Regions from separate parts of the Nonomuraea sp. B208 genome, predicted to be linked through region 2. Evidence: riboswitches for the same ligand, from Rfam matches in the RefSeq annotation. Region 2 holds a riboswitch; each other region holds the start of a gene.
The links. Region 2 has a riboswitch for cyclic di-AMP ahead of AC27IY_RS18505 (C40 family peptidase). Riboswitches for the same ligand answer to the same signal wherever they lie in the genome.
Positions count from the first base shown of each region.

Region 1: it holds a riboswitch for cyclic di-AMP, as region 2 does, so the genes downstream of both, AC27IY_RS46935 (C40 family peptidase) here and AC27IY_RS18505 (C40 family peptidase) in region 2, are expected to answer to the same signal.
Region 3: it holds a riboswitch for cyclic di-AMP, as region 2 does, so the genes downstream of both, AC27IY_RS25440 (C40 family peptidase) here and AC27IY_RS18505 (C40 family peptidase) in region 2, are expected to answer to the same signal.

Region 1 is NZ_BAAJOU010000033.1:332,585-340,425, reverse strand. Features, by position in the region: gene AC27IY_RS46955 (DsbA family protein) at 1-9, opposite strand, end outside; gene AC27IY_RS46950 (O-methyltransferase) at 68-712, shown strand; gene AC27IY_RS46945 (branched-chain amino acid aminotransferase) at 734-1,831, opposite strand; gene AC27IY_RS46940 (3-isopropylmalate dehydrogenase) at 2,055-3,101, opposite strand; cyclic di-AMP (ydaO/yuaA leader) riboswitch at 3,214-3,355, shown strand; gene AC27IY_RS46935 (C40 family peptidase) at 3,380-3,979, shown strand; gene serA (phosphoglycerate dehydrogenase) at 4,394-5,983, opposite strand; gene AC27IY_RS46925 (hypothetical protein) at 6,226-7,080, shown strand; gene AC27IY_RS46920 (MFS transporter) at 7,269-7,841, shown strand, end outside.
Region 2 is NZ_BAAJOU010000021.1:333,208-341,048, forward strand. Features, by position in the region: gene lysX (bifunctional lysylphosphatidylglycerol synthetase/lysine--tRNA ligase LysX) at 1-824, shown strand, start outside; gene AC27IY_RS18495 (cytochrome P450) at 818-1,840, opposite strand; gene AC27IY_RS18500 (LuxR C-terminal-related transcriptional regulator) at 2,310-2,522, shown strand; gene AC27IY_RS18505 (C40 family peptidase) at 2,561-3,604, opposite strand; cyclic di-AMP (ydaO/yuaA leader) riboswitch at 3,610-3,760, opposite strand; gene AC27IY_RS18510 (amino-acid N-acetyltransferase) at 4,037-4,606, shown strand; gene AC27IY_RS18515 (RDD family protein) at 4,692-6,089, shown strand; gene AC27IY_RS18520 (RDD family protein) at 6,216-6,704, shown strand; gene AC27IY_RS18525 (histone-like nucleoid-structuring protein Lsr2) at 7,215-7,547, shown strand.
Region 3 is NZ_BAAJOU010000023.1:330,163-338,003, forward strand. Features, by position in the region: gene AC27IY_RS25425 (phosphotransferase family protein) at 1-356, opposite strand, end outside; gene AC27IY_RS25430 (NYN domain-containing protein) at 501-1,823, shown strand; gene AC27IY_RS25435 (C40 family peptidase) at 1,964-2,890, shown strand; cyclic di-AMP (ydaO/yuaA leader) riboswitch at 3,209-3,374, shown strand; gene AC27IY_RS25440 (C40 family peptidase) at 3,448-3,984, shown strand; gene AC27IY_RS25445 (RNA-guided endonuclease InsQ/TnpB family protein) at 4,275-5,507, shown strand; gene AC27IY_RS25450 (hypothetical protein) at 5,767-6,435, shown strand; gene AC27IY_RS25455 (M48 family metallopeptidase) at 6,465-7,841, shown strand, end outside.

The DNA.
Region 1 (7,841 bases), on a different contig from region 2:
CTTCATCATTCGCCCACTCTCAGCTTGTCGATCGCGCAGACCCTACCGGAACGGAAACAATGGCCGTATGAAGGCAGACCTCCTGACCCCAGCCGTGGCGCGTTACGTGTACGAGCACTCGACCAAGCCCGACCCCCTGCTGGAGCGACTGGCCCAGGAGACCATGGAGGTCACGGGCGACAGCGCGGGGATGCAGATCTCCCCCGACCAGGGCACGTTCCTCACGATGATCACCCAGCTCATGGCCCCGCAGGTGGCCGTGGAGGTGGGCACGTTCACCGGCTACTCGTCGATCTGCATCGCCCGGGGCCTGCGGGGCGGCCGGCTGCACTGCTTCGACGTGAGCGAGGAGTGGACCTCGATCGCGCGCCGCTACTGGGCGGAGGCCGGGGTGGCCGACCGGGTGACGCTCACCCTGGGCCCGGCGCTGGACACCCTCGCCGCTTTCGACCAGACCGTCGACCTGGCCTTCGTGGACGCCGACAAGGGCAACTACCCCGGCTACTACGAGCTGCTGATCGAGCGCATGCGGCCGGGCGGGCTGCTCATCGCCGACAACACGCTGCGCCGCGGGCACGTGGCCGACCCGTCCCACGACGAGCCGACCACGGTGGAGATCCGCCAGTTCAACGACCTGGTGATCGAGGACCCGCGGGTGAGCGTGCTCATGCTGCCGGTCGCCGACGGCATGACGCTGATCACCAAGCACTGAGACGGGCGCGGGTCCCCGAGGTCAGGCGATCTTGTGGACCCAGCCGTGCGCGTCGGGGCGGGCGCCGTACTGGATGCCGACCAGCTCCTCGCGCACCCGCATGGTCACCGGGCCGGGCGTGCCGTCGGCGACCGTCCAGGCCCGGTCTGCGCCCTTGACCGAGCCGACCGGGGTCACCACGGCGGCCGTGCCGCAGGCGAAGACCTCGGTCAGCTCGCCCGACTCGCACGCCGACTGCCACTCGTCGACCGAGATGAGCCGCTCCTCGGTCTCCAGGCCGAGGTCGCCGGCCAGCTCCAGGATCGACTCGCGGGTGATGCCGGGGAGCAGGGTGCCGGTCAGCGCGGGCGTGACGAGCTTGTTGCCGAAGACGAAGAACAGGTTCATCCCGCCCATCTCCTCGACGTACTCGTGGGACTGGGCGTCCAGCCACACGACCTGGTCGCAGCCGTTCTCGACGGCCTGGCGCTGGGCGACGAAGGCGGCGGCGTAGTTGCCGCCGCACTTGGCGAAGCCGGTGCCGCCGGGGGCGGCCCGGGTGTACTCGGTGGACAGCCACACCGAGACGGGCTTGACGCCGCCGCTGAAGTACGACGCCGCCGGCGAGGCGATGACCATGTACGAGTAGGTCCTGGACGGGTAGTTGACCCCGAGCCCCGCCTGCGTGGCGATCATGAAGGGCCGCAGGTAGAGGCTGTGCCCCTCGGTGGTCGGCACCCACTCCTCGTCGGTGCGGACGAGGAGTTCGAGCGACTCGACGAACGTCTCCTCGGGCAGCTCGGGCATGGCCATGCGGGCGGCCGAGCGGTTGAAGCGGGCGGCGTTGGCGTACGGGCGGAACATCACGATGGAGCCGTTGGCCTGCCGGTACGCCTTCAGGCCCTCGAACAGCTCCTGCGCGTAGTGGAAGACCGCGGTGGCCGGGTCGAGCGAGAGCGGCCCGTACGGCGCCAGCCGGGCGTCGTGCCAGCCGCGACCCTCGGTGTAGTCGATGATGATCATGTGGTCGGTGAAGGACTGCCCGAATCCGGGGTTCGTCAGTACCTGCTCCCGCTCGGCCGCGGTGCGAGCGTGGTCGGATAGCTGCACGTCGAAGCTGAGCTTCTGAGCGATGGTCATGACGATGGTCCTTCTCTCTGCGATTTCGCGAAAATCTACCGAATCCTGAGGGTCCGTGGACCCGCTACAGCGCGGCAGTGCTGCCCGAAGGCAGCTAGTACTTCCTATTGTCTCGCCATATGGGATGACAAGCTGCCGTTGGGCGATTCGGCCACTTCGGACAGCAAAAAGCGCCTGGCGATCCGGGTGCGGACCGCCAGGCGCGTGGGGAGGCTAGGCGGCCCTAGCCGGATACTCGCGCGGTGATGTCGTCGCCGATCTGCGAGGTGGTGCGGCCGGTCCAGCCGGTCAGCCGCTCGACGATGTCGTCGGCGACCGCCTGCTCGACCTTGGCCGCCTCGGCGCTCAGGCCGAGGTGGTCGAGGAGCATGGCGACCGACAGGATGGTGGCGGTCGGGTCGGCCTTGCCCTGGCCCGCGATGTCGGGGGCGCTGCCGTGCACCGGCTCGAACATGCTGGGCGCCGTGCGCTCGGGGTTGATGTTGCCGCTCGCGGCCAGGCCGATGCCGCCCGCGATGGCCGCGCCGAGGTCGGTGATGATGTCGCCGAACAGGTTGTCGGTGACGACGACGTCGAAGCGCCCCGGCTGCGTCACGAAGAACATCGACGCCGCGTCGATGTGGCAGTAGTCGGTGGTGACCTCGGGGTATTCCTCGGCCACCCGGTTGACCGTGCGCTGCCACAGGTCGCCGGCGAAGGTGAGGACGTTGGTCTTGTGGACCAGCGTCAGCTTCTTGCGCGGGCGGCTCTGGGCCTTGTCGAAGGCGTAGCGGACGACGCGCTCGACGCCGTGGGCGGTGTTGAGCGACTCCTGGGTGGCGATCTCGTGCGGCGTGCCGCGCCGCATGGCGCCGCCGGTGCCCGCGTAGAGGCCCTCGGTGCCCTCGCGGACCACGATCATGTCGATGTCCTCGGCCGTGGTGTCGGCCAGCGGGGTCTCGACGCCGGGGAAGAGTTTGACCGGGCGCAGGTTGACGTAGTGGTCGAACTCGAAGCGCAGCCGCAGCAGCAGGTCGCGCTCCAGGATGCCCGGCGGCACGCTGGGGTCGCCCACCGCGCCGAGCAGGATCGCGTCGTAGCCGCGCAGCTCCTGCAGCACCGAGTCGGGCAGCGTCTCGCCGGTGCGGTGGTATCGCGCCGCGCCCAGGTCGTAGTGCGTGGGCTCGATCTTCGTGCCGACGGCTTCGAGGACCTTGAGCCCTTCGGTGACGACCTCGGTGCCGATGCCATCGCCGGGGATGACGGCCAAGCGGATGTTACGCGACTCCATGCCGGTACCTTACCGGCTCGTCTCGCCTGACGAACACCCGGTCTCATTTCTCGGACTGTTCACGAGAAGTCCGATTTGTGAACATTTGCGATCTTTTGACCGATTCGTTAGCGTCCGTGCCCTGCCTAATCCACGCGGCGGTTCGCGTGGAGCCGGGGACCCACTCTCCCCCAGGGGCGAATCGGCATGCGCCGTAGGGCTGCTTCCAAGCCCGAGCCCGTCAGCTAACCCGGTCGGCCGTATGGAAGGACAGTCCCCTGTCTCGCATCGCCATTCTCGTGGCGGCGGGCGCGACCGGCCTCGCCGTGCTCGCCTCCCCCGCCCAGGCCTCCACCCCCGACGAGAACAACCCCGACCGCGCGCCCAAGGCCGAAACCCTCGACCAGCGCGCACTCACCACCACGCTCACCGGTCCGGAACTCAAGAAGATCCGGGACCGGCAGAGCAGGCCCGCCTGGAAGATCGCGCTGAACTTCGCCCTGAAAAAACAGGGCATCCCGTACCTATGGGGCGGGACCGGCAGGGGCGGGTACGACTGCTCGGGCCTCATGCTCCGGGCGTACCAGAAGGCGGGGATCCAGCTGCCCCGCGTCGCCGCCGACCAGTACGCGGCATTCGACAAGAAGGTCTCCTGGAACCACCTCAAGCCCGGCGACCTGGTCTTCTTCAGCAACCTCGGCCACGTCGGGATGATCTCCCGGCCCGGCTACATGGTGCACGCGCCCCGCACCGGCGACGTCATCAAGGAGGAAAAGCTGTCGAGCTGGCGCAGGAGCGTCTTCGTCGGCGGCGTCCGGCCCGACCGCAAGGGCGTACGGGAGTGGGCGGAGCGGCAGGAGGAGCCGGCACCGCCCATGCCCGTCGCGTCGGTGCTCTGACCGACGTCCCTGATGGGTGAGCCGGGGCCCTACCGGCCGGACTCCTGCGGGGCGCCGCCGTTGTCGCGGCGGTCCAGCGCGGTCTGCAGGGCCTCGGCGGCCTCGTCCTTGTGGTCTTCCGCACGGTTCCAGGCGTACATCTCGTACATGATCGTCAACTCGTTTCGCGAGGAGGCGTTACTGACGGGAGGGACTTACCGGCCGACGCGACGCCGTTCACCGCGGCGAGTCGCCGACCTGCCCTAACAGGCCTCGCCGCGGCAGGTAATGAGTACGAGCACCTGGCGCATGTGCTTCCACGTTAACCGAGGAATCTCGTTGGATGTCCTAGCATCCCGCATGCTGAGACAGCTGAGACGACGAAAAGGCCGCCGCCCGATCCGGGCGGCGGCCTTTCGCGCGAGGCGGGGAGTGTCAGTCCTCCAGGTCCACAGAACGGCCGCTCTCTGCGCCGATCTCGGCCACGATCTGGTCGACGATGTCGGCCGGGATCGCCGAGTCGACGGTCAGCGCGATGAGCGCCTTGCCGCCCTTGACGTCGCGGGCCACCTGCATGGAGGCGATGTTGACGCCGTGCTCGCCGAGCAGGCGGCCGACCACGCCGACGATGCCGGGACGGTCGGCGTAGGTGAAGAACGCGAGGTGCGCCGTCGGCTCGATCTCCATCTCGTAGCCGTTGACCTCGACGATCTTGGTGATCTGGCGGGGACCGGACAGCGTGCCCGACACCGAGACCTGGCGGCCGTCGGCCAGCACGCCGCGTACGGTCACCACGTTGCGCCAGTCGGGGCTCTCGGAGCTGGTGATCAGCTCGACGGCGACGCCGCGGTCCTTGGCCAGCAGCGGCGCGTTGACGTAGGTGACCTGCTCCTCGATGACGTCGGCGAAGACGCCCTTGAGCGCGGCCAGCTCGATGACCCGCACGTCCTGGGAGGCGATCTCGCCGCGCACCTCGACGTCGAGCTTGGTGGCGACCTCGCCGGCCAGCGCGGTGAACACCCGGCCCAGCTTCTCGGCCAGCGGCAGGCCCGGCTTGACGTCCTCGGCGACGGCGCCGCCCTGGACGTTGACCGCGTCCGGCACGAACTCGCCCGCGAGCGCCAGCTTCACGCTCCGCGCGACCTGGGTGCCGGCCTTCTCCTGGGCCTCGTGGGTGGAGGCGCCGAGGTGCGGCGTGACGACGACCTGGTCGAGCTCGAACAGCGGGCTGTCGGTGCAGGGCTCCTTGGCGAAGACGTCGAGGCCGGCGCCGGCGACGCGGCCCTCCTTGATCGCGGAGTAGAGCGCGGCCTCGTCCACGATGCCGCCGCGGGCGACGTTGACGATGCGCACGCTCGGCTTGACCTTGTGCAGCGCCTCGTCGCCGATGAGCCCGAGGGTCTCCTTGGTCTTCGGCAGGTGCACGGTGATGAAGTCGGCCTGCTTGAACACCTCGTCGAGGCTCACCAGCTTGACGCCGAGCTGCGCGGCGCGGGCCGGCGGCAGGTAGGGGTCGTAGGCGATGATCTCGACGCCGAACGGCGCCAGCCGCTGCGCCACGAGCTGGCCGATCTTGCCGAAGCCGAGGATGCCGACGACCTTCTCGTCCAGCTCGACGCCGGTGTACTTGGACCGCTTCCACTCCCCGTTCTTCAGCGCGGCGTGCGCCTGGGCGGTGTTGCGCGCGCTGGCCAGGATGAGGGCGACGGTCTGCTCGGCGGCGCTGGTGATGTTGGAGGTCGGCGCGTTGACGACCATGACACCGGCCTTGGTGGCCGCCTCGACGTCGACGTTGTCGAGCCCGACGCCCGCGCGGGCGACCACGCGCAGCTTGGGCGCCGCGGCGATGGCCTCGGCGTCGACCTGCGTCGCGGAGCGCACGATGAGGGCGTCCACGTCGGCGAGGGCGGGCAGGAGCTGGGAACGGTCGGCGCCGTCGGTGTGGCGGACCTCGAAATCGGCGCCGAGAACGGCGAGGCCGGCCTCGGACAGCTCCTCAGCGACCAGTACGACGGGCTTGTTCACAGGTGAATCCTTAGGGGCTTCCGGCGAGTCATGAGGGGGACACGTCCATGGATCCCCCGGCGGTCCTACCGAGTCTAACCGGCGCTTGTGAACGCATTCACGAGAGACCCACCATGTGAGACGGACGGGCGGCTACCCGGTAGAGGACAAAGTCACCCACTCCGGGGCCATCTTCGTCTTGATCGGGAGATTTATTCGCCATTAGCCTGATAAGCCGTGGCCGACTACCTATGGTTCGTCATATGAGCATCGGGAATCCTGCGCTTGCCGACGTTCTCGCCCAGCATGGCACGCCCCACCGGCTGCTGGGCGCCCTCGCCGACGGTGGCGTCCTGGTGGCAGTGCGCCCTGACCGTTCGGTCGTCCTCGGGACGACCCAGGCCGGCGACCGCGTGTTGCTCGGCTACACCAGCGCGACCACCTACGCCCGGCACCGTGGCAGCCATTCCCTGTCGGCGTGCGACGCCGACACCATCCTGGACATCCAGCGCGTCACGGGCGTGCGGGAGATCGTGATCGACGCGGCCGGACCAGCCGCCGCGGCCGTGCCCATCGACGATCTCCAGCGCTTCCTCACCACGACGCGGACCGGGCCCACGCCCGTCCTGTCCGGGGCGGCCCCCGCCGCCTACGCGACGGGCGCGATGGCCACCGTGTCGCGGGGTGCCGCGCTGGCCCAGGTCGCCCCGCCGGCTCCGCAGGCGCCGTCGTTCCCGTGGGTGCCCGCGCCGAGGCCGCACCTGTCGGGCCCGATGCAGCAGGTGGACCCCGGCTACCGCAGGTGCACCCATCCCATCCTGCCCGCGCTGCGGCAGGCGATCGCGCAGCTGCTCATGGACTTCCCGCTCGTGCACCACGTGTGGATCTCCGAGGCGAGCACCGCCTCCGGGGCCACCGGGATCATGCTGCACGTCAAGGTCCACATGTCGGCCGCCGAGGACGTCGTACGCGACCTGCACCGCCTGGTGCGGGCCCGGCTGCCGCAGTTCGCGGCCAGCGGCGCGCCCATCCTCATGGCCCGGGTGGCCGACGCGCGCAGCGAGCGCCGGATGATCGAGATCGGCGCGCACGTGGTGTGCGCCGACGTGCGCGACTGACCTGTGCGCGGCGACGTGCGCGACTGACCTGTGCGCGGCGACGCGCACGACTGACCTGTGCGCGCCGACGCGCACGACTGACCTGTGCGCGCCGACGCGCACGACTGACCTGCGGCGGCGGGATTCTCCTGCCGCCGCCGGCCGAATGGGTCTCCCCAAACAAGCCGTTGCTCGGCTCTAATGTGGGGATGATCACACCGGTCGCGGCCACGGTTCCCCGGGGCGTGCGCCTCGGCTACGGGGTCGGCTCCTTCTGCACGGCCACGGTCAACGCCGTGCCGGGGCTGCTGCTGCTCTACTACATGACCAACTTCCTGGCCGTGCCCGCGTGGCTGGCCGGCGTGGTGGTCACCGCGCCCAAGGTCTGGGACCTGGTCATCAACCCGCTGGTCGGGCGGTGGTCCGACCGGACCGTCTCGCGCTGGGGCCCGCGCCGGCCGTGGCTGCTCGCCGGGGCCTGCACGCTGCCGGTCGCGTTCTTCCTGGTCTTCGCGGGGCCGCCGCTGACGGGGGTGCCCGCCGCCGCCTACGTCGCGGTGTGCTTCCTCGCCACGGCGACGGCGTACGCGCTGTTCGAGGTGCCGTACAAGGCCATGCCCGGCGAGATGACGCACGACTACCACGAGCGCACCTCGCTGCTGCAGTGGCGCATGGTCTTCATCGGCGTGGCCACCGCGATCAGCGGCGTGCTCGCCCCCGCCATCGCCACCGGCGAGGGCGAGCACGGGACGCTGGGCAGCTACCGGACGATGGCGCTCACC
Region 2 (7,841 bases):
ACATGGAGCTCTATCTGCGCATCGCGATCGAGCTCTATCTCAAGCGGCTCGTGGTCGGCGGCGTCGAGAAGGTCTTCGAGATCAACCGCAACTTCCGCAACGAGGGCGCCGACTCGACGCACAACCCCGAGTTCACCATGCTCGAGGCGTACGGCACCTACCTCGACTATCACGACATCGCCGACCTGACGCAGCGGATGTACCAAAAGGCCGTCGTGGCCGCCCTGGACACCACGGTCGTCGTGCACGACGGCGTCGAGATCGACCTCGGCATGGCCGAGTGGCCCCGGGCGACGCTCTACGGCCTGGTCTCCGAGGCCGTCGGCGAGGAGATCACCACCTCCACCACGCTGGAGGAGCTCCGCAAGATCGCCGACCGGCGCGAGGTCCACTGGGACCCGAAGTGGGGCTCGGGCAAGCTCGTGCAGGAGCTGTTCGAGGCGCTGGTGGAGCACACGCTGGTGCAGCCGACGTTCGTCATGGACTATCCGCTGGAGACCTCGCCGCTGGCCCGCCTCCACCGCGACAACCCGCTGCTCACCGAGAAGTGGGACCTCATCGGCTTCGGCACCGAGCTGGGCACCGGCTACTCCGAGCTCAACGACCCGATCGACCAGCGGCACCGGCTGGTGGAGCAGTCACTGCTCGCCGCCGGCGGCGACCCCGAGGCGATGCAGCTCGACGAGGACTTCCTGGCGGCCCTCGAGTACGGCATGCCGCCCACGGGCGGCATGGGCGCGGGCATCGACCGGATGATCATGGCGTTCACCGGCAAGAACATCCGCGAGACGATCCTGTTCCCGCTGGTGAAGCCCACTCACTGACGATTGAGCCGCACGGGGAGCCGCGCGAGCCCCCGCAGCACCAGGTTCGGCTTGTACGGCGGCGCGGGATCGAGCAGCTCCATCCGTGGCGCCGCGACGGCCAGGGCGGAGAGCGCGATCTCGCCCTCCATCCTGGCCAGCGTCGCCCCGAGACAGAAGTGGATGCCGAGCCCGAAGGCGAGATGCCGCCCCGGCTCACGAGCGCCATCCGAGCGGGTGGCGTCGGAGCGGCTGAGGTCGGATCGGCCGGGGTCGGAGCGGCTGAGGTCGGGTCGGCCGGGGTCGGGTCGGCCGGGGTCGGATCGGGTGGGGTCGAGGTGGTCGGGGTCGGGGAAGACCGCGGGGTCGCGATTGGCCGCGCCGATCAGCGCGACCACGGCCGTCCCCGCGGGCACCGGCGTCCCGCCGAGCTCCGCGTCGCGCAGCGCCACCCGTCCGGTGAGCTGGACCGGCGGGTCGTAGCGCAGCACCTCCTCGACGACCTGCCGCGGCCGCTCGGCGGCGTACGCGAGCAGGCCGTGCCGGACCAGGGCGAGCACCCCGTTGGCGATGAGGTTGACGGTCGTCTCGTGCCCGGCCACGAGCAGCAGCACGCAGGTGGCCAGCAGCTCGCCCTCGGTCAGCTCCTCGACCCGGGTGAGTGCGCTCAGCAGGTCGTCGCCCGGCTGCCGGCGCCGGAGCTCCAGGAGGTCGCGGAAGTAGTCGCGGAACTCTCTTCCTGACCGCCCGCTCTCCGATATCAGCTCCGCTGTAAGCATCGGGTCAAGGCTGCGGGCGGCCGTCTCGCTCCAGCCCTGGAAGCGCTCGTGATCTTCCGGCGGCACCCCCAGCATCTCGCAGATCACCCTGACCGGCAGCGGGTACGCGAAGCCGGAAACCAGGTCGCCCTCCTCGGGCAGCGCCGCGATCAGCCCGGCGGTGACGGCCTCGACGCGCGGGCGCAGCCGTTCGACCATGCGGGGCGTGAACGCCCTGCTGACCAGACCGCGTAACCGGGTGTGATCGGGCGGATCCATCCGCAGAAATGACTCGACAGGCTGACCTGGATTGACGCGGTTGATGGGACTGGGGCCGTGACCGAAACGCGGATCGCGGAGCATGGCGCCGCACAATTCGTGATCGGTCAGGACGAACAGCCCGGCCGGCGTACGGAAGATCGGCCCGCGTTCGCGCAGCGCGTGGTAGCGCGCATAGGGATCAACCAGAAAGCCGGGGTCCGCGGGATCAAAACCCAGAAGGTCCGCCGAACCCGAAGGGGAGGGTGATGAGCCTCCGGACTGATCAACGAGATCGGTCATCGCGCGTCCAGCATCCGGTCGGCATATGGCGAGTAGGTCACATATACGCGATCATGTCAATAGCGCTCGTCAAGGGCGGGATTTATCACGCTTGACGACCTTTCAGAGATGCGTTTACCTTCTGCGAGACGAGCGGCTTTGGCCCGTTGTGAGGTCCAAATTCTGCTGTTGGGGGGGAGGGCTCCCGATGGAAGTGCTCACTGAAGGCGTTGAGCTGAGCCACGCGGATCTGGCTTTACTCGGCGAGCTGGCCAAGGGCGTCACTGTGGATCGAGTGGGGAGACGTCTGGACATCAGCGGACGCACGGTGCGCCGAAGACTGCGCGGCATCTGCGACCGCATCGGTGTGGCCACGGCCATCGAGGCCGTGGCCTGGGCGGCACGCCGCCATCTCATCTGAAGGGACGCTTGGAGCAAGGGTCACCGGGTCATGCCGGCTCAGTCTGCGATGCGCACCGCGCCCGCGAAGGGCCGGTTGCCGAGCGCGGCCACCCGTACGACGTCGCCGGTGCGCGGGGCGTGCACCATCATGCCCCCGCCGATGTAGATGCCGACGTGGTGCAGGTCGCTGTAGAAGAAGACCAGGTCGCCGGGGCGCATCTCCTCACGGGAGATGTGCCGACCCGCGGTCCACTGGTCGCCGGTGTAGTGCGGCAGCGAGATGCCGACGCGCCTGAAGGCGGCCATGACCAGGCCGGAGCAGTCGTAGGAGCTGGGGCCTCCCGCGCCCCACACGTACGGCTTGAGCTGCTGCGTGAGCGCCCACCTGGCGGCCGCGGCGGCCTTGCCGGTGCCGGGGATCGGCAGGTTGACGCGTACGGCGCGGGTGCCGGGCTGCCCGGCCTCGCCGAGGGCGCGGCGGAAGAGGCTGCTCTCCGTCTTGGCCACGAGGGCGGTGATCTTGTCGCGCTTGGCGTCGAGGTCGGCCACGATCCCGCGCAGCTCCTCCATGCGGGTCTTGGCGCCGGCCTCGGCGCGGGTGGCCGCGTCCATGGCCTTGAGCAGCTGGTTGACCTCTTCGCTCTGCTGCGTCTCCAGCGCGTGGGTGGTCGCGGCCCGGTCGAGGAACTTCTCGGGATCGTCGGACTGCATGAACGTGAGCGAGCGGTTGAGCCCGCCGGTGATGTAGGCGTTCTGGGCGAGCATGACGGCCTTCGCGCGCTTGGCGGCGAGGTCGGCCTGGCTGTCGGCCAAGGTCTGCTGGGCGGAGTCGGCGGCCTTCTTGGCGGTTTTGTACTTCTCCCGCTGGCCGTTGTACTGCTCCGTGAGCGTCTCGATCTCGACGTGCAGCTTCTCGACCCGCTCCGACAGCTCCTTGAGGGAGGGCTTGGGCTCCGCGGACGCTGGGGCGATGGGGGCCGCCAGTAACGCGCCGGCCATCAGGGCCGCCGCTCCGAGGCGGAACGGCCGCCGGAACCGCTCCCGACGGGGGGCGCTCCCGCCCGCCGTCCTCTCGTCCCCACGCGTGCGCGTGCGCTTCACCAACCGACTCCCTTCCTCGACGCCTACCGGGTTAGCTGACGGGTTCGGGCCGGAGGAGCCCTACCGAACGTTTCGGATTCACCCCAGTGATGGCGTGCGGCGGGCGCCATCGGCGGGTCCCCGGCTTCCCTTGCGGGAATTGGGCGTGTCTCCCGCGCGCGACACGCGGGGAACGTCGTCGCTGGACACTAATGCACTCCCGGTTCCTGCTCAACCAGAACTGCTTGATCTGTTGAGGTTTCACAACCGAAGGGTCACAAGGTGATCTCGTGATCAAGCGTACAGGAGAGACTTTATGTCCTTTTTGCCCTTGGTTTTGCCTGACGTCGGCGAACGTCGGACCTGCGCCTGGACAGTCGTACCGGACCCCGGGTACGGGGCGGTTGAGGGAGTTAGGTCCGAGCCGTAATGACATCTGTACTCTGGAGAGCCATGGAGCAGGTGGCCGAGCTGACAGCGCCCGAGACCGCGGTGGTGGTCCGGCGTGCCCGCACGCCCGACGTCCGCGGCATCAGGCGCCTGGTCGACACCTACGCGGGCGCGGGTCCTCGGCTCCTGGAGAAGACCACGGTGACGCTGTACGAGGACGTACAGGAGTTCTGGGTGGCCGATCTCGGCGGGCGGGTCGCCGGCTGCGGCGCCCTGCACGTCCTGTGGGAGGATCTCGCCGAGGTCCGCACGGTCGCCGTCGATCCGGAGTGCCGGGGCATGGGCATCGGCCACCGGATCGTGGAGGCTCTCATACAGCAGGCCAAGGATCTGGGTCTGCGGCGCGTATTCTGTCTCACTTTCGAGATCGAATTCTTCGCCAGGCACGGGTTCCGGCCCATCCAGGGGACACCGGTCTCACCGGAGGTCTACGCCGAACTTCTGGCCTCGTACGACGAGGGTGTGGCCGAGTTCCTCGACCTGGAGCACGTCAAGCCGAACACCCTGGGCAACACCCGCATGCTGCTCCATCTGACATCGGGTGACGCGGACCTTGACCAATTGGAAAGGTGATTGTTGATACCTATGTCGATACGTTGGGCAGCACAGGCATGTGCCCTGACACGTGCCACATGCGCACGCGAAGCGAGGTGACACGGTGAGCACCGGACAGCCGCCGTATCCGCAAGACGAATCCGGCGAGAACTCCGCGCCTGGCAATCCCCCCTACGGCCAGCAGCACCAGGGCCGTCACCCCGGCGAGCCCGACCCCGACGCCACCGTGGTCGGCTACCGCACGGACGACGCCTTCGGCCAGTCCCCCTACAACCAGCAGCAGCCCGGCTACGGCCAGCAGCCCCAGTACGGCCAGCAGCCGGGCTACGGCCAGCAACCGCAGTACGGCCAGCAGCAGGGCTACGGCCAGCAGCCCCAGTACGGCGGCCAGCAGCAGGGCTACGGCCAGCAACCGCAGTACGGCCAGCAGCAGGGCTACGGCCAGCAGCAGGGCTACGGCCAGCAGCCGCAGTCCCAGCCTGACTACGGTCAGCAGGGCTACGGCCAGCAGGGCCAGTCCCAGCCGGGCTACGGCCAGCAGCCCCAGTACGGCCAGCAGCCGCAGTCGCAGCCGGGCTACGGCCAGCAGCCCTCCTCGGGCCAGTACGGCACCCAGCCGGGCTACGGCCAGCAACCGCAGTACGGCCAGCAGCCGCAGTCGCAGCCCGACTACGGCCAGGGCTACGGCCAGCAGCCGCAGTCGCAGCCCGACTACGGCCAGCAGCAGGGCTACGGCCAGCAGCCCCAATACGGTCAGCAGCCGCAGTCCCAGCCTGACTACGGTCAGCAGGGCTACGGCCAGCAGGGCCAGTCCCAGCCGGGATACGGCCAGCAGGGCCAGTCCCAGCCGGGCTACGGCCAGCAGTACGGCGACCAGCAGTACGGTCAGCAGGGCTACGGCCAGCAGCAAGGCTACGGACAGCAGGGCTACGGCCAGCAGCAGGGCTATGGCCAGCCCGGCTACGGCCAGCCGGTCGGCGTCCAGCCGCCCGGCGCGCCCGCCCCGCTCGCCGAGTGGTGGCAGCGCCTGGTGGCCAGGTTGATCGACGGCGTCATCCTGTTCGTCATCAACTTCGTCGTGGGCCTGATCCTCGGCATCTTCTTCGTGGCGAGCTACAGCTCGCTCGACGGCACCAGCAGCGGCATCGGCACGTCGTTCCTCGCCAGCATCCTGGCGGCGCTCGTCGCGGCGGCCCTCTGGGTGGCTTACGACTTCTTCCTGCTGAAGATGAGCGGCCAGACCGTCGGCAAGATGGTGATGGGCATCAAGGTCGTCCTCGTCGGCCAGCCCATGCCCCCCAAGGGCCTGCCGAACGACGCCGCGCTCAAGCGGGCCGGCGTCACGTGGGGCTGGTGGGTGTTCAACGCCATCCCGCTGCTCGGCTGGGTGCTCGCCTACGCGGGCGTGGGAGTCAACGGCGCATCCCAGCTCTGGGACAAGCCGTTGCAGCAGACGTTCGCCGACAAGGTCGCGCGTACGGTGGTCGTGAAGATCAAGTAGTCCGCGCGGGACGCGAACCTGGGGGCCGGCTTACCGCCGGCCCCTATGTTTTGCCCGCCGGGCCGTACCAGAATGGGGACACCCGCACTCCCCATTCGGGGCCGCCGACGACGCGAGGTGGAGGTTATGACCGGGACCGCGCCGCGAGCGGACACGCTGCCGGCGGAATGGTGGGAACGCCTCGGCGCCCGGCTGATTGAGGGGCTCGTCTTCGGGGTCTTCTATTACATTCTGTTCATCGCGCTCTGGGGCGTCTTCCGGACTGTCGGGTTGTTGGAGCTGTTCGACGGCAGGCTGCCCGGTGTGGGCGCCTCCCTGGCCGTCGGAGCCGGTTATACCGGCTACGACTGGTGGGCCCATTCCCGCGGGGGCCGGACGTTCGGCAAGGCGATCATGCGGATTCGCCTGTCCCCCGAGGCGCCGGCGTCCAGGGCGGCGCTGAAACGGGCCCTGGTCTATCCGGGCGCGCTCATGCTGATCGGCATTCCGGTGGTCAATCTCCTGGCCGGAATGCTGCTGTTCGCGGTGGGGCTGCTGATCCTGATGGACAAGCCGCTGGAGCGCGGCCCGCACGACCGGCTGGCCGGAACGCGTGTGGTAAAAGATCTTCGCTGAGCCTTCCACACCTGGGCGGATGCCTTTCGCAAAATTTCCGCTTGATCCGGTAAGGAGTCTGGAGAGACTGCCATTAGGCTATGGGGCGTCCGGGTTGCCGGATGTCGGCGCCCCTGAGACTCGCAGGGCATGTGTGTGCCGCTATGGTCAGTTGCGGGCGGTTGCCGCCGTACGCTGCACTGGGGTCACGCTCCTCCGGGCAGCGGCCCCGGGCGCATATAGCGCCCTCGAAACCCCGTCAGCCGTGGAGGCGAGGACGAATGGAAGCCCTAACAGATGTATTGTCAGCGCTCATCCCCCCGGCCGTGGTCGCCGGAGCCTTCATCTTTGGCGTGGTGAAGTTGGTCCGCCACGAGGGCGCCGGGCGCCGGCCTAAGGCTCAGCAGCCCGCCGAGAAGCAGAACTGATCGGCCAGTCAGCGAATCCCCGCTGTGCTGAATTGTCTCCGCGCCTTTTCGGGTATATGTTTGGGCAGGCGAATGAAACAATGCCCGCGAAAGGATTGCGTAGATGGCCAAGCACATCCAGGAGATTCTCATCGATGACCTCGATGGGGGCGAGGCCAATGAGACGGTCAGCTTCGCTATTGACGGCTCCTCCTATGAGATTGACCTCAGCGACCTTAACGCCAAGAAGCTGAGGGACGCGCTCTCGCCTTTCGTGCAGCACGCGCGCCGGGCGGGCGCCACCACCACGCGTCGTCGCACCCGCGGCGGCAACCGTGCGATGACCCGGGAGAAGAGCTCGGAGATCCGGCAGTGGGCCAAGTCCCGCGGCCTGCCGGTCAGCGAGCGCGGCCGTATCGCCTCCACCGTCGTCGAGCAGTACGAGGCGGCTCACTGAAAGAGTCGTCGCTCGACCGTGCGCTTATGCCGTTCGCCTTGGACCCCGGCGGCCGCCATAAGCGCATGATCGTATTCAGGGGCGTCTCGAATGGTGGAACGCCCCAGAGGACGATCTGCTGATGCGCTCACATATGCGGGCGTTTTGATCGGCTGTCGCGGCTGGTGTCGGCCGCCGATTCGCCGGCCGCGCCCGCATATGTGAAGCGTCGTCCCCGGCCTGCTCCAAAGCCGAAAGGCCCCCGCTGCCCGTTCGTCCGGGCATGCACGCGGGCTCCTCCACCGCGTTCCTCGC
Region 3 (7,841 bases), on a different contig from region 2:
ATGACGAAGAACGGGGAGCCGAGCGGCGCGGGGTCCGGCTCGAACCAGAGCGTCCTGGGCGCTGGAATCCCAGCTTTTTCCCTGGCCAAACGCATGATCTCGAACTGCGACCGCAGATCGTAGTCGGGAAAGACCGGAACCGCTTCCCCCGCAGGTGCCAGCCGTGCCACGCAGCGGGTACGCCGCCCCTCCCAGGTCGCGGTGAAGAACAGGGTCTCGCTCGACATGCCGTTGTCGGTGGGGCGCTCCAGCTCCGACACGGAGGCGTCCTTGCCGACCTTGCCGCGCAGCCACGCGGTCACCTGCTCACGGAGTTCGTGGAGGTCACGGGTGGAAGTACGCATCTGCTCCGTCACGGTCGGCCTCCCGGGTGCACACCTGCCGTTCACCTGTCGTACACCCCCGACCAAGCGCTCGTCCATACACAGGCGGCCGTTACGGTCAGGTACGCGGCAGCCGTACCCTTGTCTGAAAGGGCATGTCACGAAGGGACAAGTGGGATGAGTTCAGCGGGTGAAGGCTTGTCTCGCCCGCTCCCCGAGCAGGTACGGCTCAACGTCGTGGACCTGGCGGCCACCGTTCTCGGGACACTGCCCGCTGTCTCCATCCCGCCGCCGCTGCGCGGGATCGCCAAGTTCGAGGCGCGCAAGAGGGCCAAACTGGGCAGCGCGCCCATCGCCGCGCAGCTGGAGAACGACAAGAAGTTCCGCGAGCTGGTCGCCGAGTCGGTGGCCGCGGGCTGGCCCGAGCTGGTCGCCTCGCTGGCCGACGGCCAGATCCCGCCCGCGGCCGACCCCGTGCTGGTGGCCGCGGCCGCCTACCTCACCCGGCCCCCCGGCTGGGAGGAGATGATCGAGCTCGCCCGGAGCGATCTCCAGCAGTCCGCCGCGGCGGCCGAGGGCTCCGAGCGCGAGGAGGTGGTCTCCCGGCTGCGCGAGCAGCTCGCCGCGCAGAAGAGCGCCGCCAAGGAGGAGTCCGACCGGCTGCGCGAGCAGCTCAAGGCCGCCCGCGCCGAGAACTCCGACCTGCGGCGCAAGCTCCACGACGCCCGCGAGCGGGCCAAGGCCGCGCTCGCCAGGACCGAGGAGATGGAGCGCGTGGCCGAGGAGGCCCGCACCGCCGCCGTGGCCGCGGGCAGCGCGGGCGAGTCCGAGCTGCGGCGGCTGCGCGAGCGGCTGGCCGACGTCGAGAAGCAGCTCGAAGCCTCGCGCCGGGCCGCCCGCGAGGGCCGCAGCCTGGAGGACGCCCGCATCCGGGTGCTGCTCGACGCCCTGCAGGACGCCTCGGCCGGGCTGCGCAGGGAGCTCGGCCTGCCGGCCACCATCAGCCGGCCCGCCGACTCGGTCGCGGCCCACCCCGGCGAGCGGCCGGGCGTGCGCGGCGTGCCCGCGCGAGCGCTGGCCGACGACGACCCGCAGCTGCTCGACCAGCTCCTCGCGATCCCGCAGATCCACCTCATCATCGACGGCTACAACGTCACCAAGACCGGCTACGGCACGCTCACCCTGGCCGACCAGCGCAACCGGCTCATGACCAACCTCGGCGGGCTGGCCGCGCAGACCAGGGTCGAGGTGACCGTCGTCTTCGACGGGGCCGAGCTCAACGCCCCCGTGCAGGTCGTCGCGCCGCGCGGGGTGCGGGTGCTCTTCAGCGACCCCGGGGAGATCGCCGACGACCTCATCCGGCAGCTCGTCCGGGTCGAGCCGCCGGGGCGGGCCATCGCCGTCGTGTCCTCCGACCGCGAGGTGGCCGAATCGGTGCGGCGGATGGGAGCCAGACCGGTTCCGTCTGCTCTGCTGTTGCGCCGGCTTGGTCGCGCCTAGATTACGAATTTAAGGTTTTACCCATTGAGGTGAGACCTCACCCGCCACTTCTGTACTATTCGCCCCAGATGTTTACCCTGGGAGGCGACGCAGTGAGGTTTGGCCGGGTACCGGTGGCCGCGGGGATCGCGTTCGGACTGGTGCTTACTCCCACCGGGGCCGCGATCGCCGATCCCAAACCCACGCTCGCTCAGGCCAAGGCCAAGCTGGAGAAGCTCAACGACAAGGCGGACAAGGTCGTCGACCGCTACAACACGGCCACGGAGCGGTACAAGAAGGCGAAGTCCAGCTACACGGACCTCGACAACAGCTACAAGCGCAAGCTGGCCACCGTCGCCGACCTGCGCGCCCAGGTGATCAGCATGGCCGTCGACAGCTACCAGCTCGGCGGCGACGTCACGTCCCTGCCGGGCTTCCTCGGCGCCGACAACCCCGACGACTTCCTCGCCCGCCTCGCGCTGACCGGCCAGATCTCCAAGGAACGGGCCGAGAAGCTGAGCGCCTTCGACCGGGAGAACCGCGGGCTCAAGACCGAGCGGGACAAGGCGGAGAAGGCCCTGGAGGCGGCCGACAAGGAGCGCGACGGGGTCCAGAAGGAACGCGCGGAGATCCTCAAGCTGATCGCCCAGCAGAAGAAGCTGCTGGAGAAGCTGAACGCCTACAACCCAGGCAACCCCAACAGCACCGGCATGAAGTACACCGGCTCCGCGTCGGGCAACGCGGCCTCGGTGCTGCGCTTCGCCTACGCGCAGATCGGCAAGCCGTACGTGTTCGGCGGGACGGGCCCGGGCGGCTACGACTGCTCCGGCCTGACGCAGGCGGCCTGGCGGGCCGCGGGGGTCTCGCTGCCGCGTACGACGTGGCAGCAGTGGGCCTGGGGGGCGAACCGCCGGGTGAGCCTGGACGCGCTGCAGCCCGGGGACCTCATCTTCAGCGAAGGACTGGGGCACGTCAGTATCTACGCGGGCAACGGGCAGATCGTTCACGCGCCGCAGACAGGCGACGTCGTGAAGGTCGTCAAGCTGTCGGCCTACGGGCGGCGGCTCGTGGGCGCCATCCGTCCCTGAGGCCGTCCGTACGTCCTCCCGCGCCGGCGACGCGGTGCCCTGTTATCGCAGTGAAAACTGTGACGAAAGTGACAAATCGCCCCTTACTGGACCCTGTCCTGAGAAGTGTGAGTATGGTCACATTCCGGTAACGGAGCCCGGTCGCCGAGCAGGAGTTTCGATCCTGACTCGACCCCTTGTCTGATCTTGACAAGCCGTCGTCCGCTTTGCCGATTCGTGACGTGTCGGCGTAGCTTCTGGCGTCGCGGTGACACGCCATGTCGCCCGCAGAATCCGCCGGTCGCCTCCCGTACATCCCCATGAGAAAAACCTCGACGGGGCGGCGACCTGCCGAATCCGTGCAGCCAGGAGGCACGGAGCCGGGGAACCACCGATCCCCCTCCCTAGGGGATCAGGGGTGAATCGGCGCTGTTCGCACGCGCCGTAGGGCTACTTCCAGGCCCGAATCCGTCAGCTAACCCGGTAGGCGTTCGTGGAAGTCTCAAGGAGAAATCCTGTCTACCTCCCCGCATAACCCCCGTCTGTCCCGTCTTGCCCTGAGTGGCGCGGCGCTCACCATGACCGTGACGGCCGGAGGTGTGGTCCTCCACGCCCCGGCGGCTCAGGCGGCGACCACGAGCGACGCGGCCACGACCTCCACGACCTCGGTGCAGACCAGCACGAAGTCGTCGAAGTCCGCCAAGGCCGTCAAGACCGCCAGGTCGGCCAAGGCGCGCAAGGTCGCTCGGCAGCAGGCGAAGGCTCACCGGGCCGTCGCCGTGGCCAAGAACCAGATCGGGGACCCGTACCGCTACGGCGGCACCGGCCCCGGCTCGTTCGACTGCTCCGGACTCGTCCAGTACGCCTGGAAGAAGGCCGGAATCAGGCTCCCGCGCGTGGCGAGCAGCCAGTTCGCCCGCACCCGGACGAAGGTCTCCTGGAAAAAGCTCAAGCCAGGCGACCTGATGTTCTTCAACGGGCTCGGCCACGTAGGCATGTACGTCGGCAAGGGCAAGATGATCCACTCGCCCAGGACCGGCGAACGGGTACGTATCGACAAGCTGAGCGGATGGCGTAAATCGTCGTTCGTCGGCGCGGTCCGTCCCGGTATGTGACCACAGCCCCGCCCCGATCCCCGTACGGGATCGGGCGGGGCTGTCGCCTTTTCCCACCCCGGGCACCCGTCCGGCCCGGCTACCGGAACCGTCGGCTTCACCTCCGGCCTTCGGCCCGGAGGTGAAGCCGACCAGCTCGCTCTCTTGCAGCCGGGGCCAGGCGCTTGCCGGTGGCCACCGGATGCCGGATCTTCGTCACGAAGAACAGATGCGGGTGCAGCACGAAGACGGAATGCCCGCCGGACCTGATATCGCTGCACTCGCCCATGACCCAACCGTAGGATTACCCAGTGCAGCTGCGGTACTCCTTTCGGATCGACCCGACCCCCGGCCAGCGCCTTGCGCTCGCGCGGGCGTTCGGGTGCGCCCGGGTGGTGTTCAACGACGCGGTCGCGCTGCGCAATCACGTCCACCAGCAGGGCTTGCCGTTCGTCACCGACGCGGAACTGTCCCGCCTGGTGATCACCCAGGCGAAACGGACACCGCAGCGCTCCTGGTTTGGCGAGGTGTCTGCGGTGGTGCTTCAGCAGGCGCTGTCCGACGCCTGTGCGGCGTTCCGGAACTTCTTCGCCTCCAGGTCCGGAACGCGCAAGGGGCCCGCGCTGGGGCCGCCGCGTTTCCGGTCGCGCAAGGACAACCGGCAGGCGATCCGCTTCACCCGCAACGCGCGTTTCGCTATCACCCCGGCCGGCAAGCTGCGGCTGCCGAAGATCGGTGATGTGGCGGTGTGCTGGTCACGCAGCCTGCCGTCCGAGCCCTCTTCTGTCACCGTGGTCAGGGATGCCGCCGGGAGGCATTTCGCTTCTTTCGTGGTCGAGGCCGCCCAGACTCCTTTGCCCGCGATCGAAGCCGAGACCGGGATCGACCTGGGCCTGACGCATTTCGCGGTGCTGTCGGGCGGACGGAAGATCGACAGCCCGCGGTTCCTGCGCCGAGCGGAGAAGAACCTCAAGCGGGCGCAAATTGCCCTGTCACGCAAGGAGAAAGGCAGCAAGAACCGGGCCAAGGCCCGGGTGAAGATCGCCCGCCGGCATGCCGAGGTCGCCGACGCGCGCCGCGAGTTCCACCACCAGTTGTCCACGAAGCTGATCCGCGAAAACCAAGCGATCTATGTGGAGGATCTGGCGGTCAAGGGACTGGCACGCACCAGGCTGGCCAAGAGCGTGCACGATGCGGGCTGGGCATCGTTCATCGGTATGGTGGAGTACAAGGCGAAGCTGTACGGCCGGACGTTCGTGAAGGTCGGCAGGTTCTTCCCCTCCTCCAAGCTCTGTTCGGCCTGCAGAGCGTTGGCCGGGCAGATGCCGCTGGCCGTACGGAAGTGGACCTGCCCTTGCGGGGTTACCCACGACCGGGATGTCAATGCCGAGATCAACATCCGTGCCGAAGGACGTCGGATCGTCGCCGCTGGACGGAAACCCGTGCCTGAGATGGGCGGGAAGCGGAGACGGAAAACGCCTGCGGAGACCGGTGAGACCCTCTCGCCCGCCCATCCGGGGCGAGCGAGGGGGCACGGTCGATGAAACAGGAAGCCACAGAAGTGCCGCGTGACACCAGGCGGCACAGGCTGAATCCTCGGCGATCACGCCGGGGAGCGCGTCAACATCGAGCATCGTGTCCGACCAGGTGAGCCGACGCCGACGAGCCGCCCCGGCGGCTCTCCTCCTGGCGCCGCTCCTCGTCGCTCTCGCCCTCGTCCCGATCGCGGACGCTCCCGCGCCGCTCGCGGGCGCGCGTGCCCTGTGGCCAGGGGAGTCCGTCACCGTCCGTGGGACACGGTCCGTGATCATCGCCCCGGCCACGTCCGCCTCGTCCGTGTCGCTGGCCGAGCTGGCGCGGCTGGCCGACACGGCCGCGCTCCGCGTCGGAACGGTCCTCGGCGAGCCCGTACGCCCGCTCGTCGTCGTCCCCGCCTCCGCCGCCGAGGCGGCCCGCCTGGCCGGGACCGGCCCGATCGAGGGCCTCGCCGCGCTCGCCGACGGCGACCGGGTGCTCGTCGTCCCCGAGGTCTTCGCCCGCCTCAACCCCACCGGCAGGGACGTCGTCCTGGCGCACGAGCTCACCCACGTCGCCGCCGGCACCGACCGCCTCCCCATCTGGCTGTACGAGGGTTTCGCCGACTACGTCGGCTACCGCGACTCGGGACTGCCCGTACGGACGGCCGCCGCCGAACTGGCGGACGAGGTGCGCGCGGGACGCCTGCCCGCCGCACTGCCCGGCCCCGCCGCCTTCGCCGCCGACGGGAACGACCCGGCGCGGCTCGCGCGGGCGTACCAGGAGGCCTGGCTGGCGTGTCGCTTCCTCGCCGACCGCTTCGGCGAGGGGACTCTGGTACGCCTCTACCGTGAGGCCCGGGTGGACGGCGCCGACCGGGCACTCGCCGGGCTCGGGCTCTCCACGGCCACGCTGACGGCCCGCTGGCGCGCGTACGTGCGCGAACAGCTCGCGTGAGAGCGTGAGAGCGTAGGAGGGGGAGGCAGATGAGCGAACGCCGGCCGCCGGACGGCGCCAAGCCCGCGGGCGACGGCGGCGATCGGGCCATGAGCGGCGCGCCAGCCTATGAAGGCGGCGATCGGGCCGTGAGCGGCGCGCCCGCCTATGAAGGCGGCGATCGGGCCGTGAGCGGCGCGCCCGCCTACGACGGCCAGGAGGAGGGCGGCGAGGTCCGCCTGCGCCGCCAGGCCGCGCTCGCGCTGGCCGTCCTCGCCGCCCTCGTCCTGGGCGTGGCCGCCCTCACCACCCCCTGGCAGGCGCTGCTGACCGCAGGGGAGCCGCCCGGCCCGGCCCGCGACTTCACCGCCGCCCAGCTCGCCCGCTCCCAGGCGTTCGACGCCGCGACGAGCCTGCCGAGCTACCTCTCCCTGGCCCTGACGGTCCTCGTCGCGGGCCTCCTGGTCGCCACCCCGCTCGGCGCGCGGGCGACCGGGTGGCTGCGCGGCCCGTGGTGGCTGCGGACGATCCTGGGCGTGGCGGTGATCGCCGCGGCCACGCTGGCGCTCCGCTGGCCCCTCGGCATGTGGTTCGAGACCGTCCTGCGCGAGTACGGCCTGTCCACCCAGACCTGGCCGTCCTGGAGCGGCGACCGGCTGAAGAACGCGGCCGTCGAGGCGTTCCTGCTCGCCCTGACCATCACGGCGCTGGTGGCGCTGGCGCGCCGGTTCCGCCGCTGGTGGATCCCGGCGGCCGCGGGCGCGTTCGCCCTCACGGTGGCGGCCTCGTTCGTCTATCCCGTGGTGTTCGAGCCGATGTTCAACGACTTCACCCCGATGCGCGAGGGCCCGCTGCGCACGAGCCTGCTGGCGATGGCCGAGCGGGACGGCGTGCCGGTGGAGGACGTGCTGGTCGCCGACGCCTCACGCCGTACGACGGCGCTCAACGCCTACGTCTCCGGCTTCGGCGCCACCCGCCGCGTCGTCGTCTACGACACGCTGCTGCGCGCCCCGGAGGCGGAGGTGGAGCTGGTGGTCGCGCACGAGCTGGGCCACGCGAAGCACGACGACGTCCTCCACGGCACGCTCCTCGCCGGCCTGGGCGCGGCGCTGGGCGCCGTCCTGCTGTTCCTGATCTTCGACCTGGTACGCCGCCGCGCCGCCGTCCCCTCGATCGCCGACCCGCGCGCGGCCGGGGCGCTGATGGGCCTGATGAGCCTCGGCACCCTCCTCCTCGGCCCCGTCCAGAACGTGGTCAGCCGGCAGGTGGAGGCGCGGGCCGACCTGCACGCGCTGGAGCTGACGAGAGACCCGGAGACGTTCGTGGCCATGCAGAAACGCCTCGCCCTTTCCAACATTTCCGACTTGTCGCCCGATGCGGTGGAATATGTCCTCTATGCCTCCCATCCCTCCGGCCCCGAACGCATC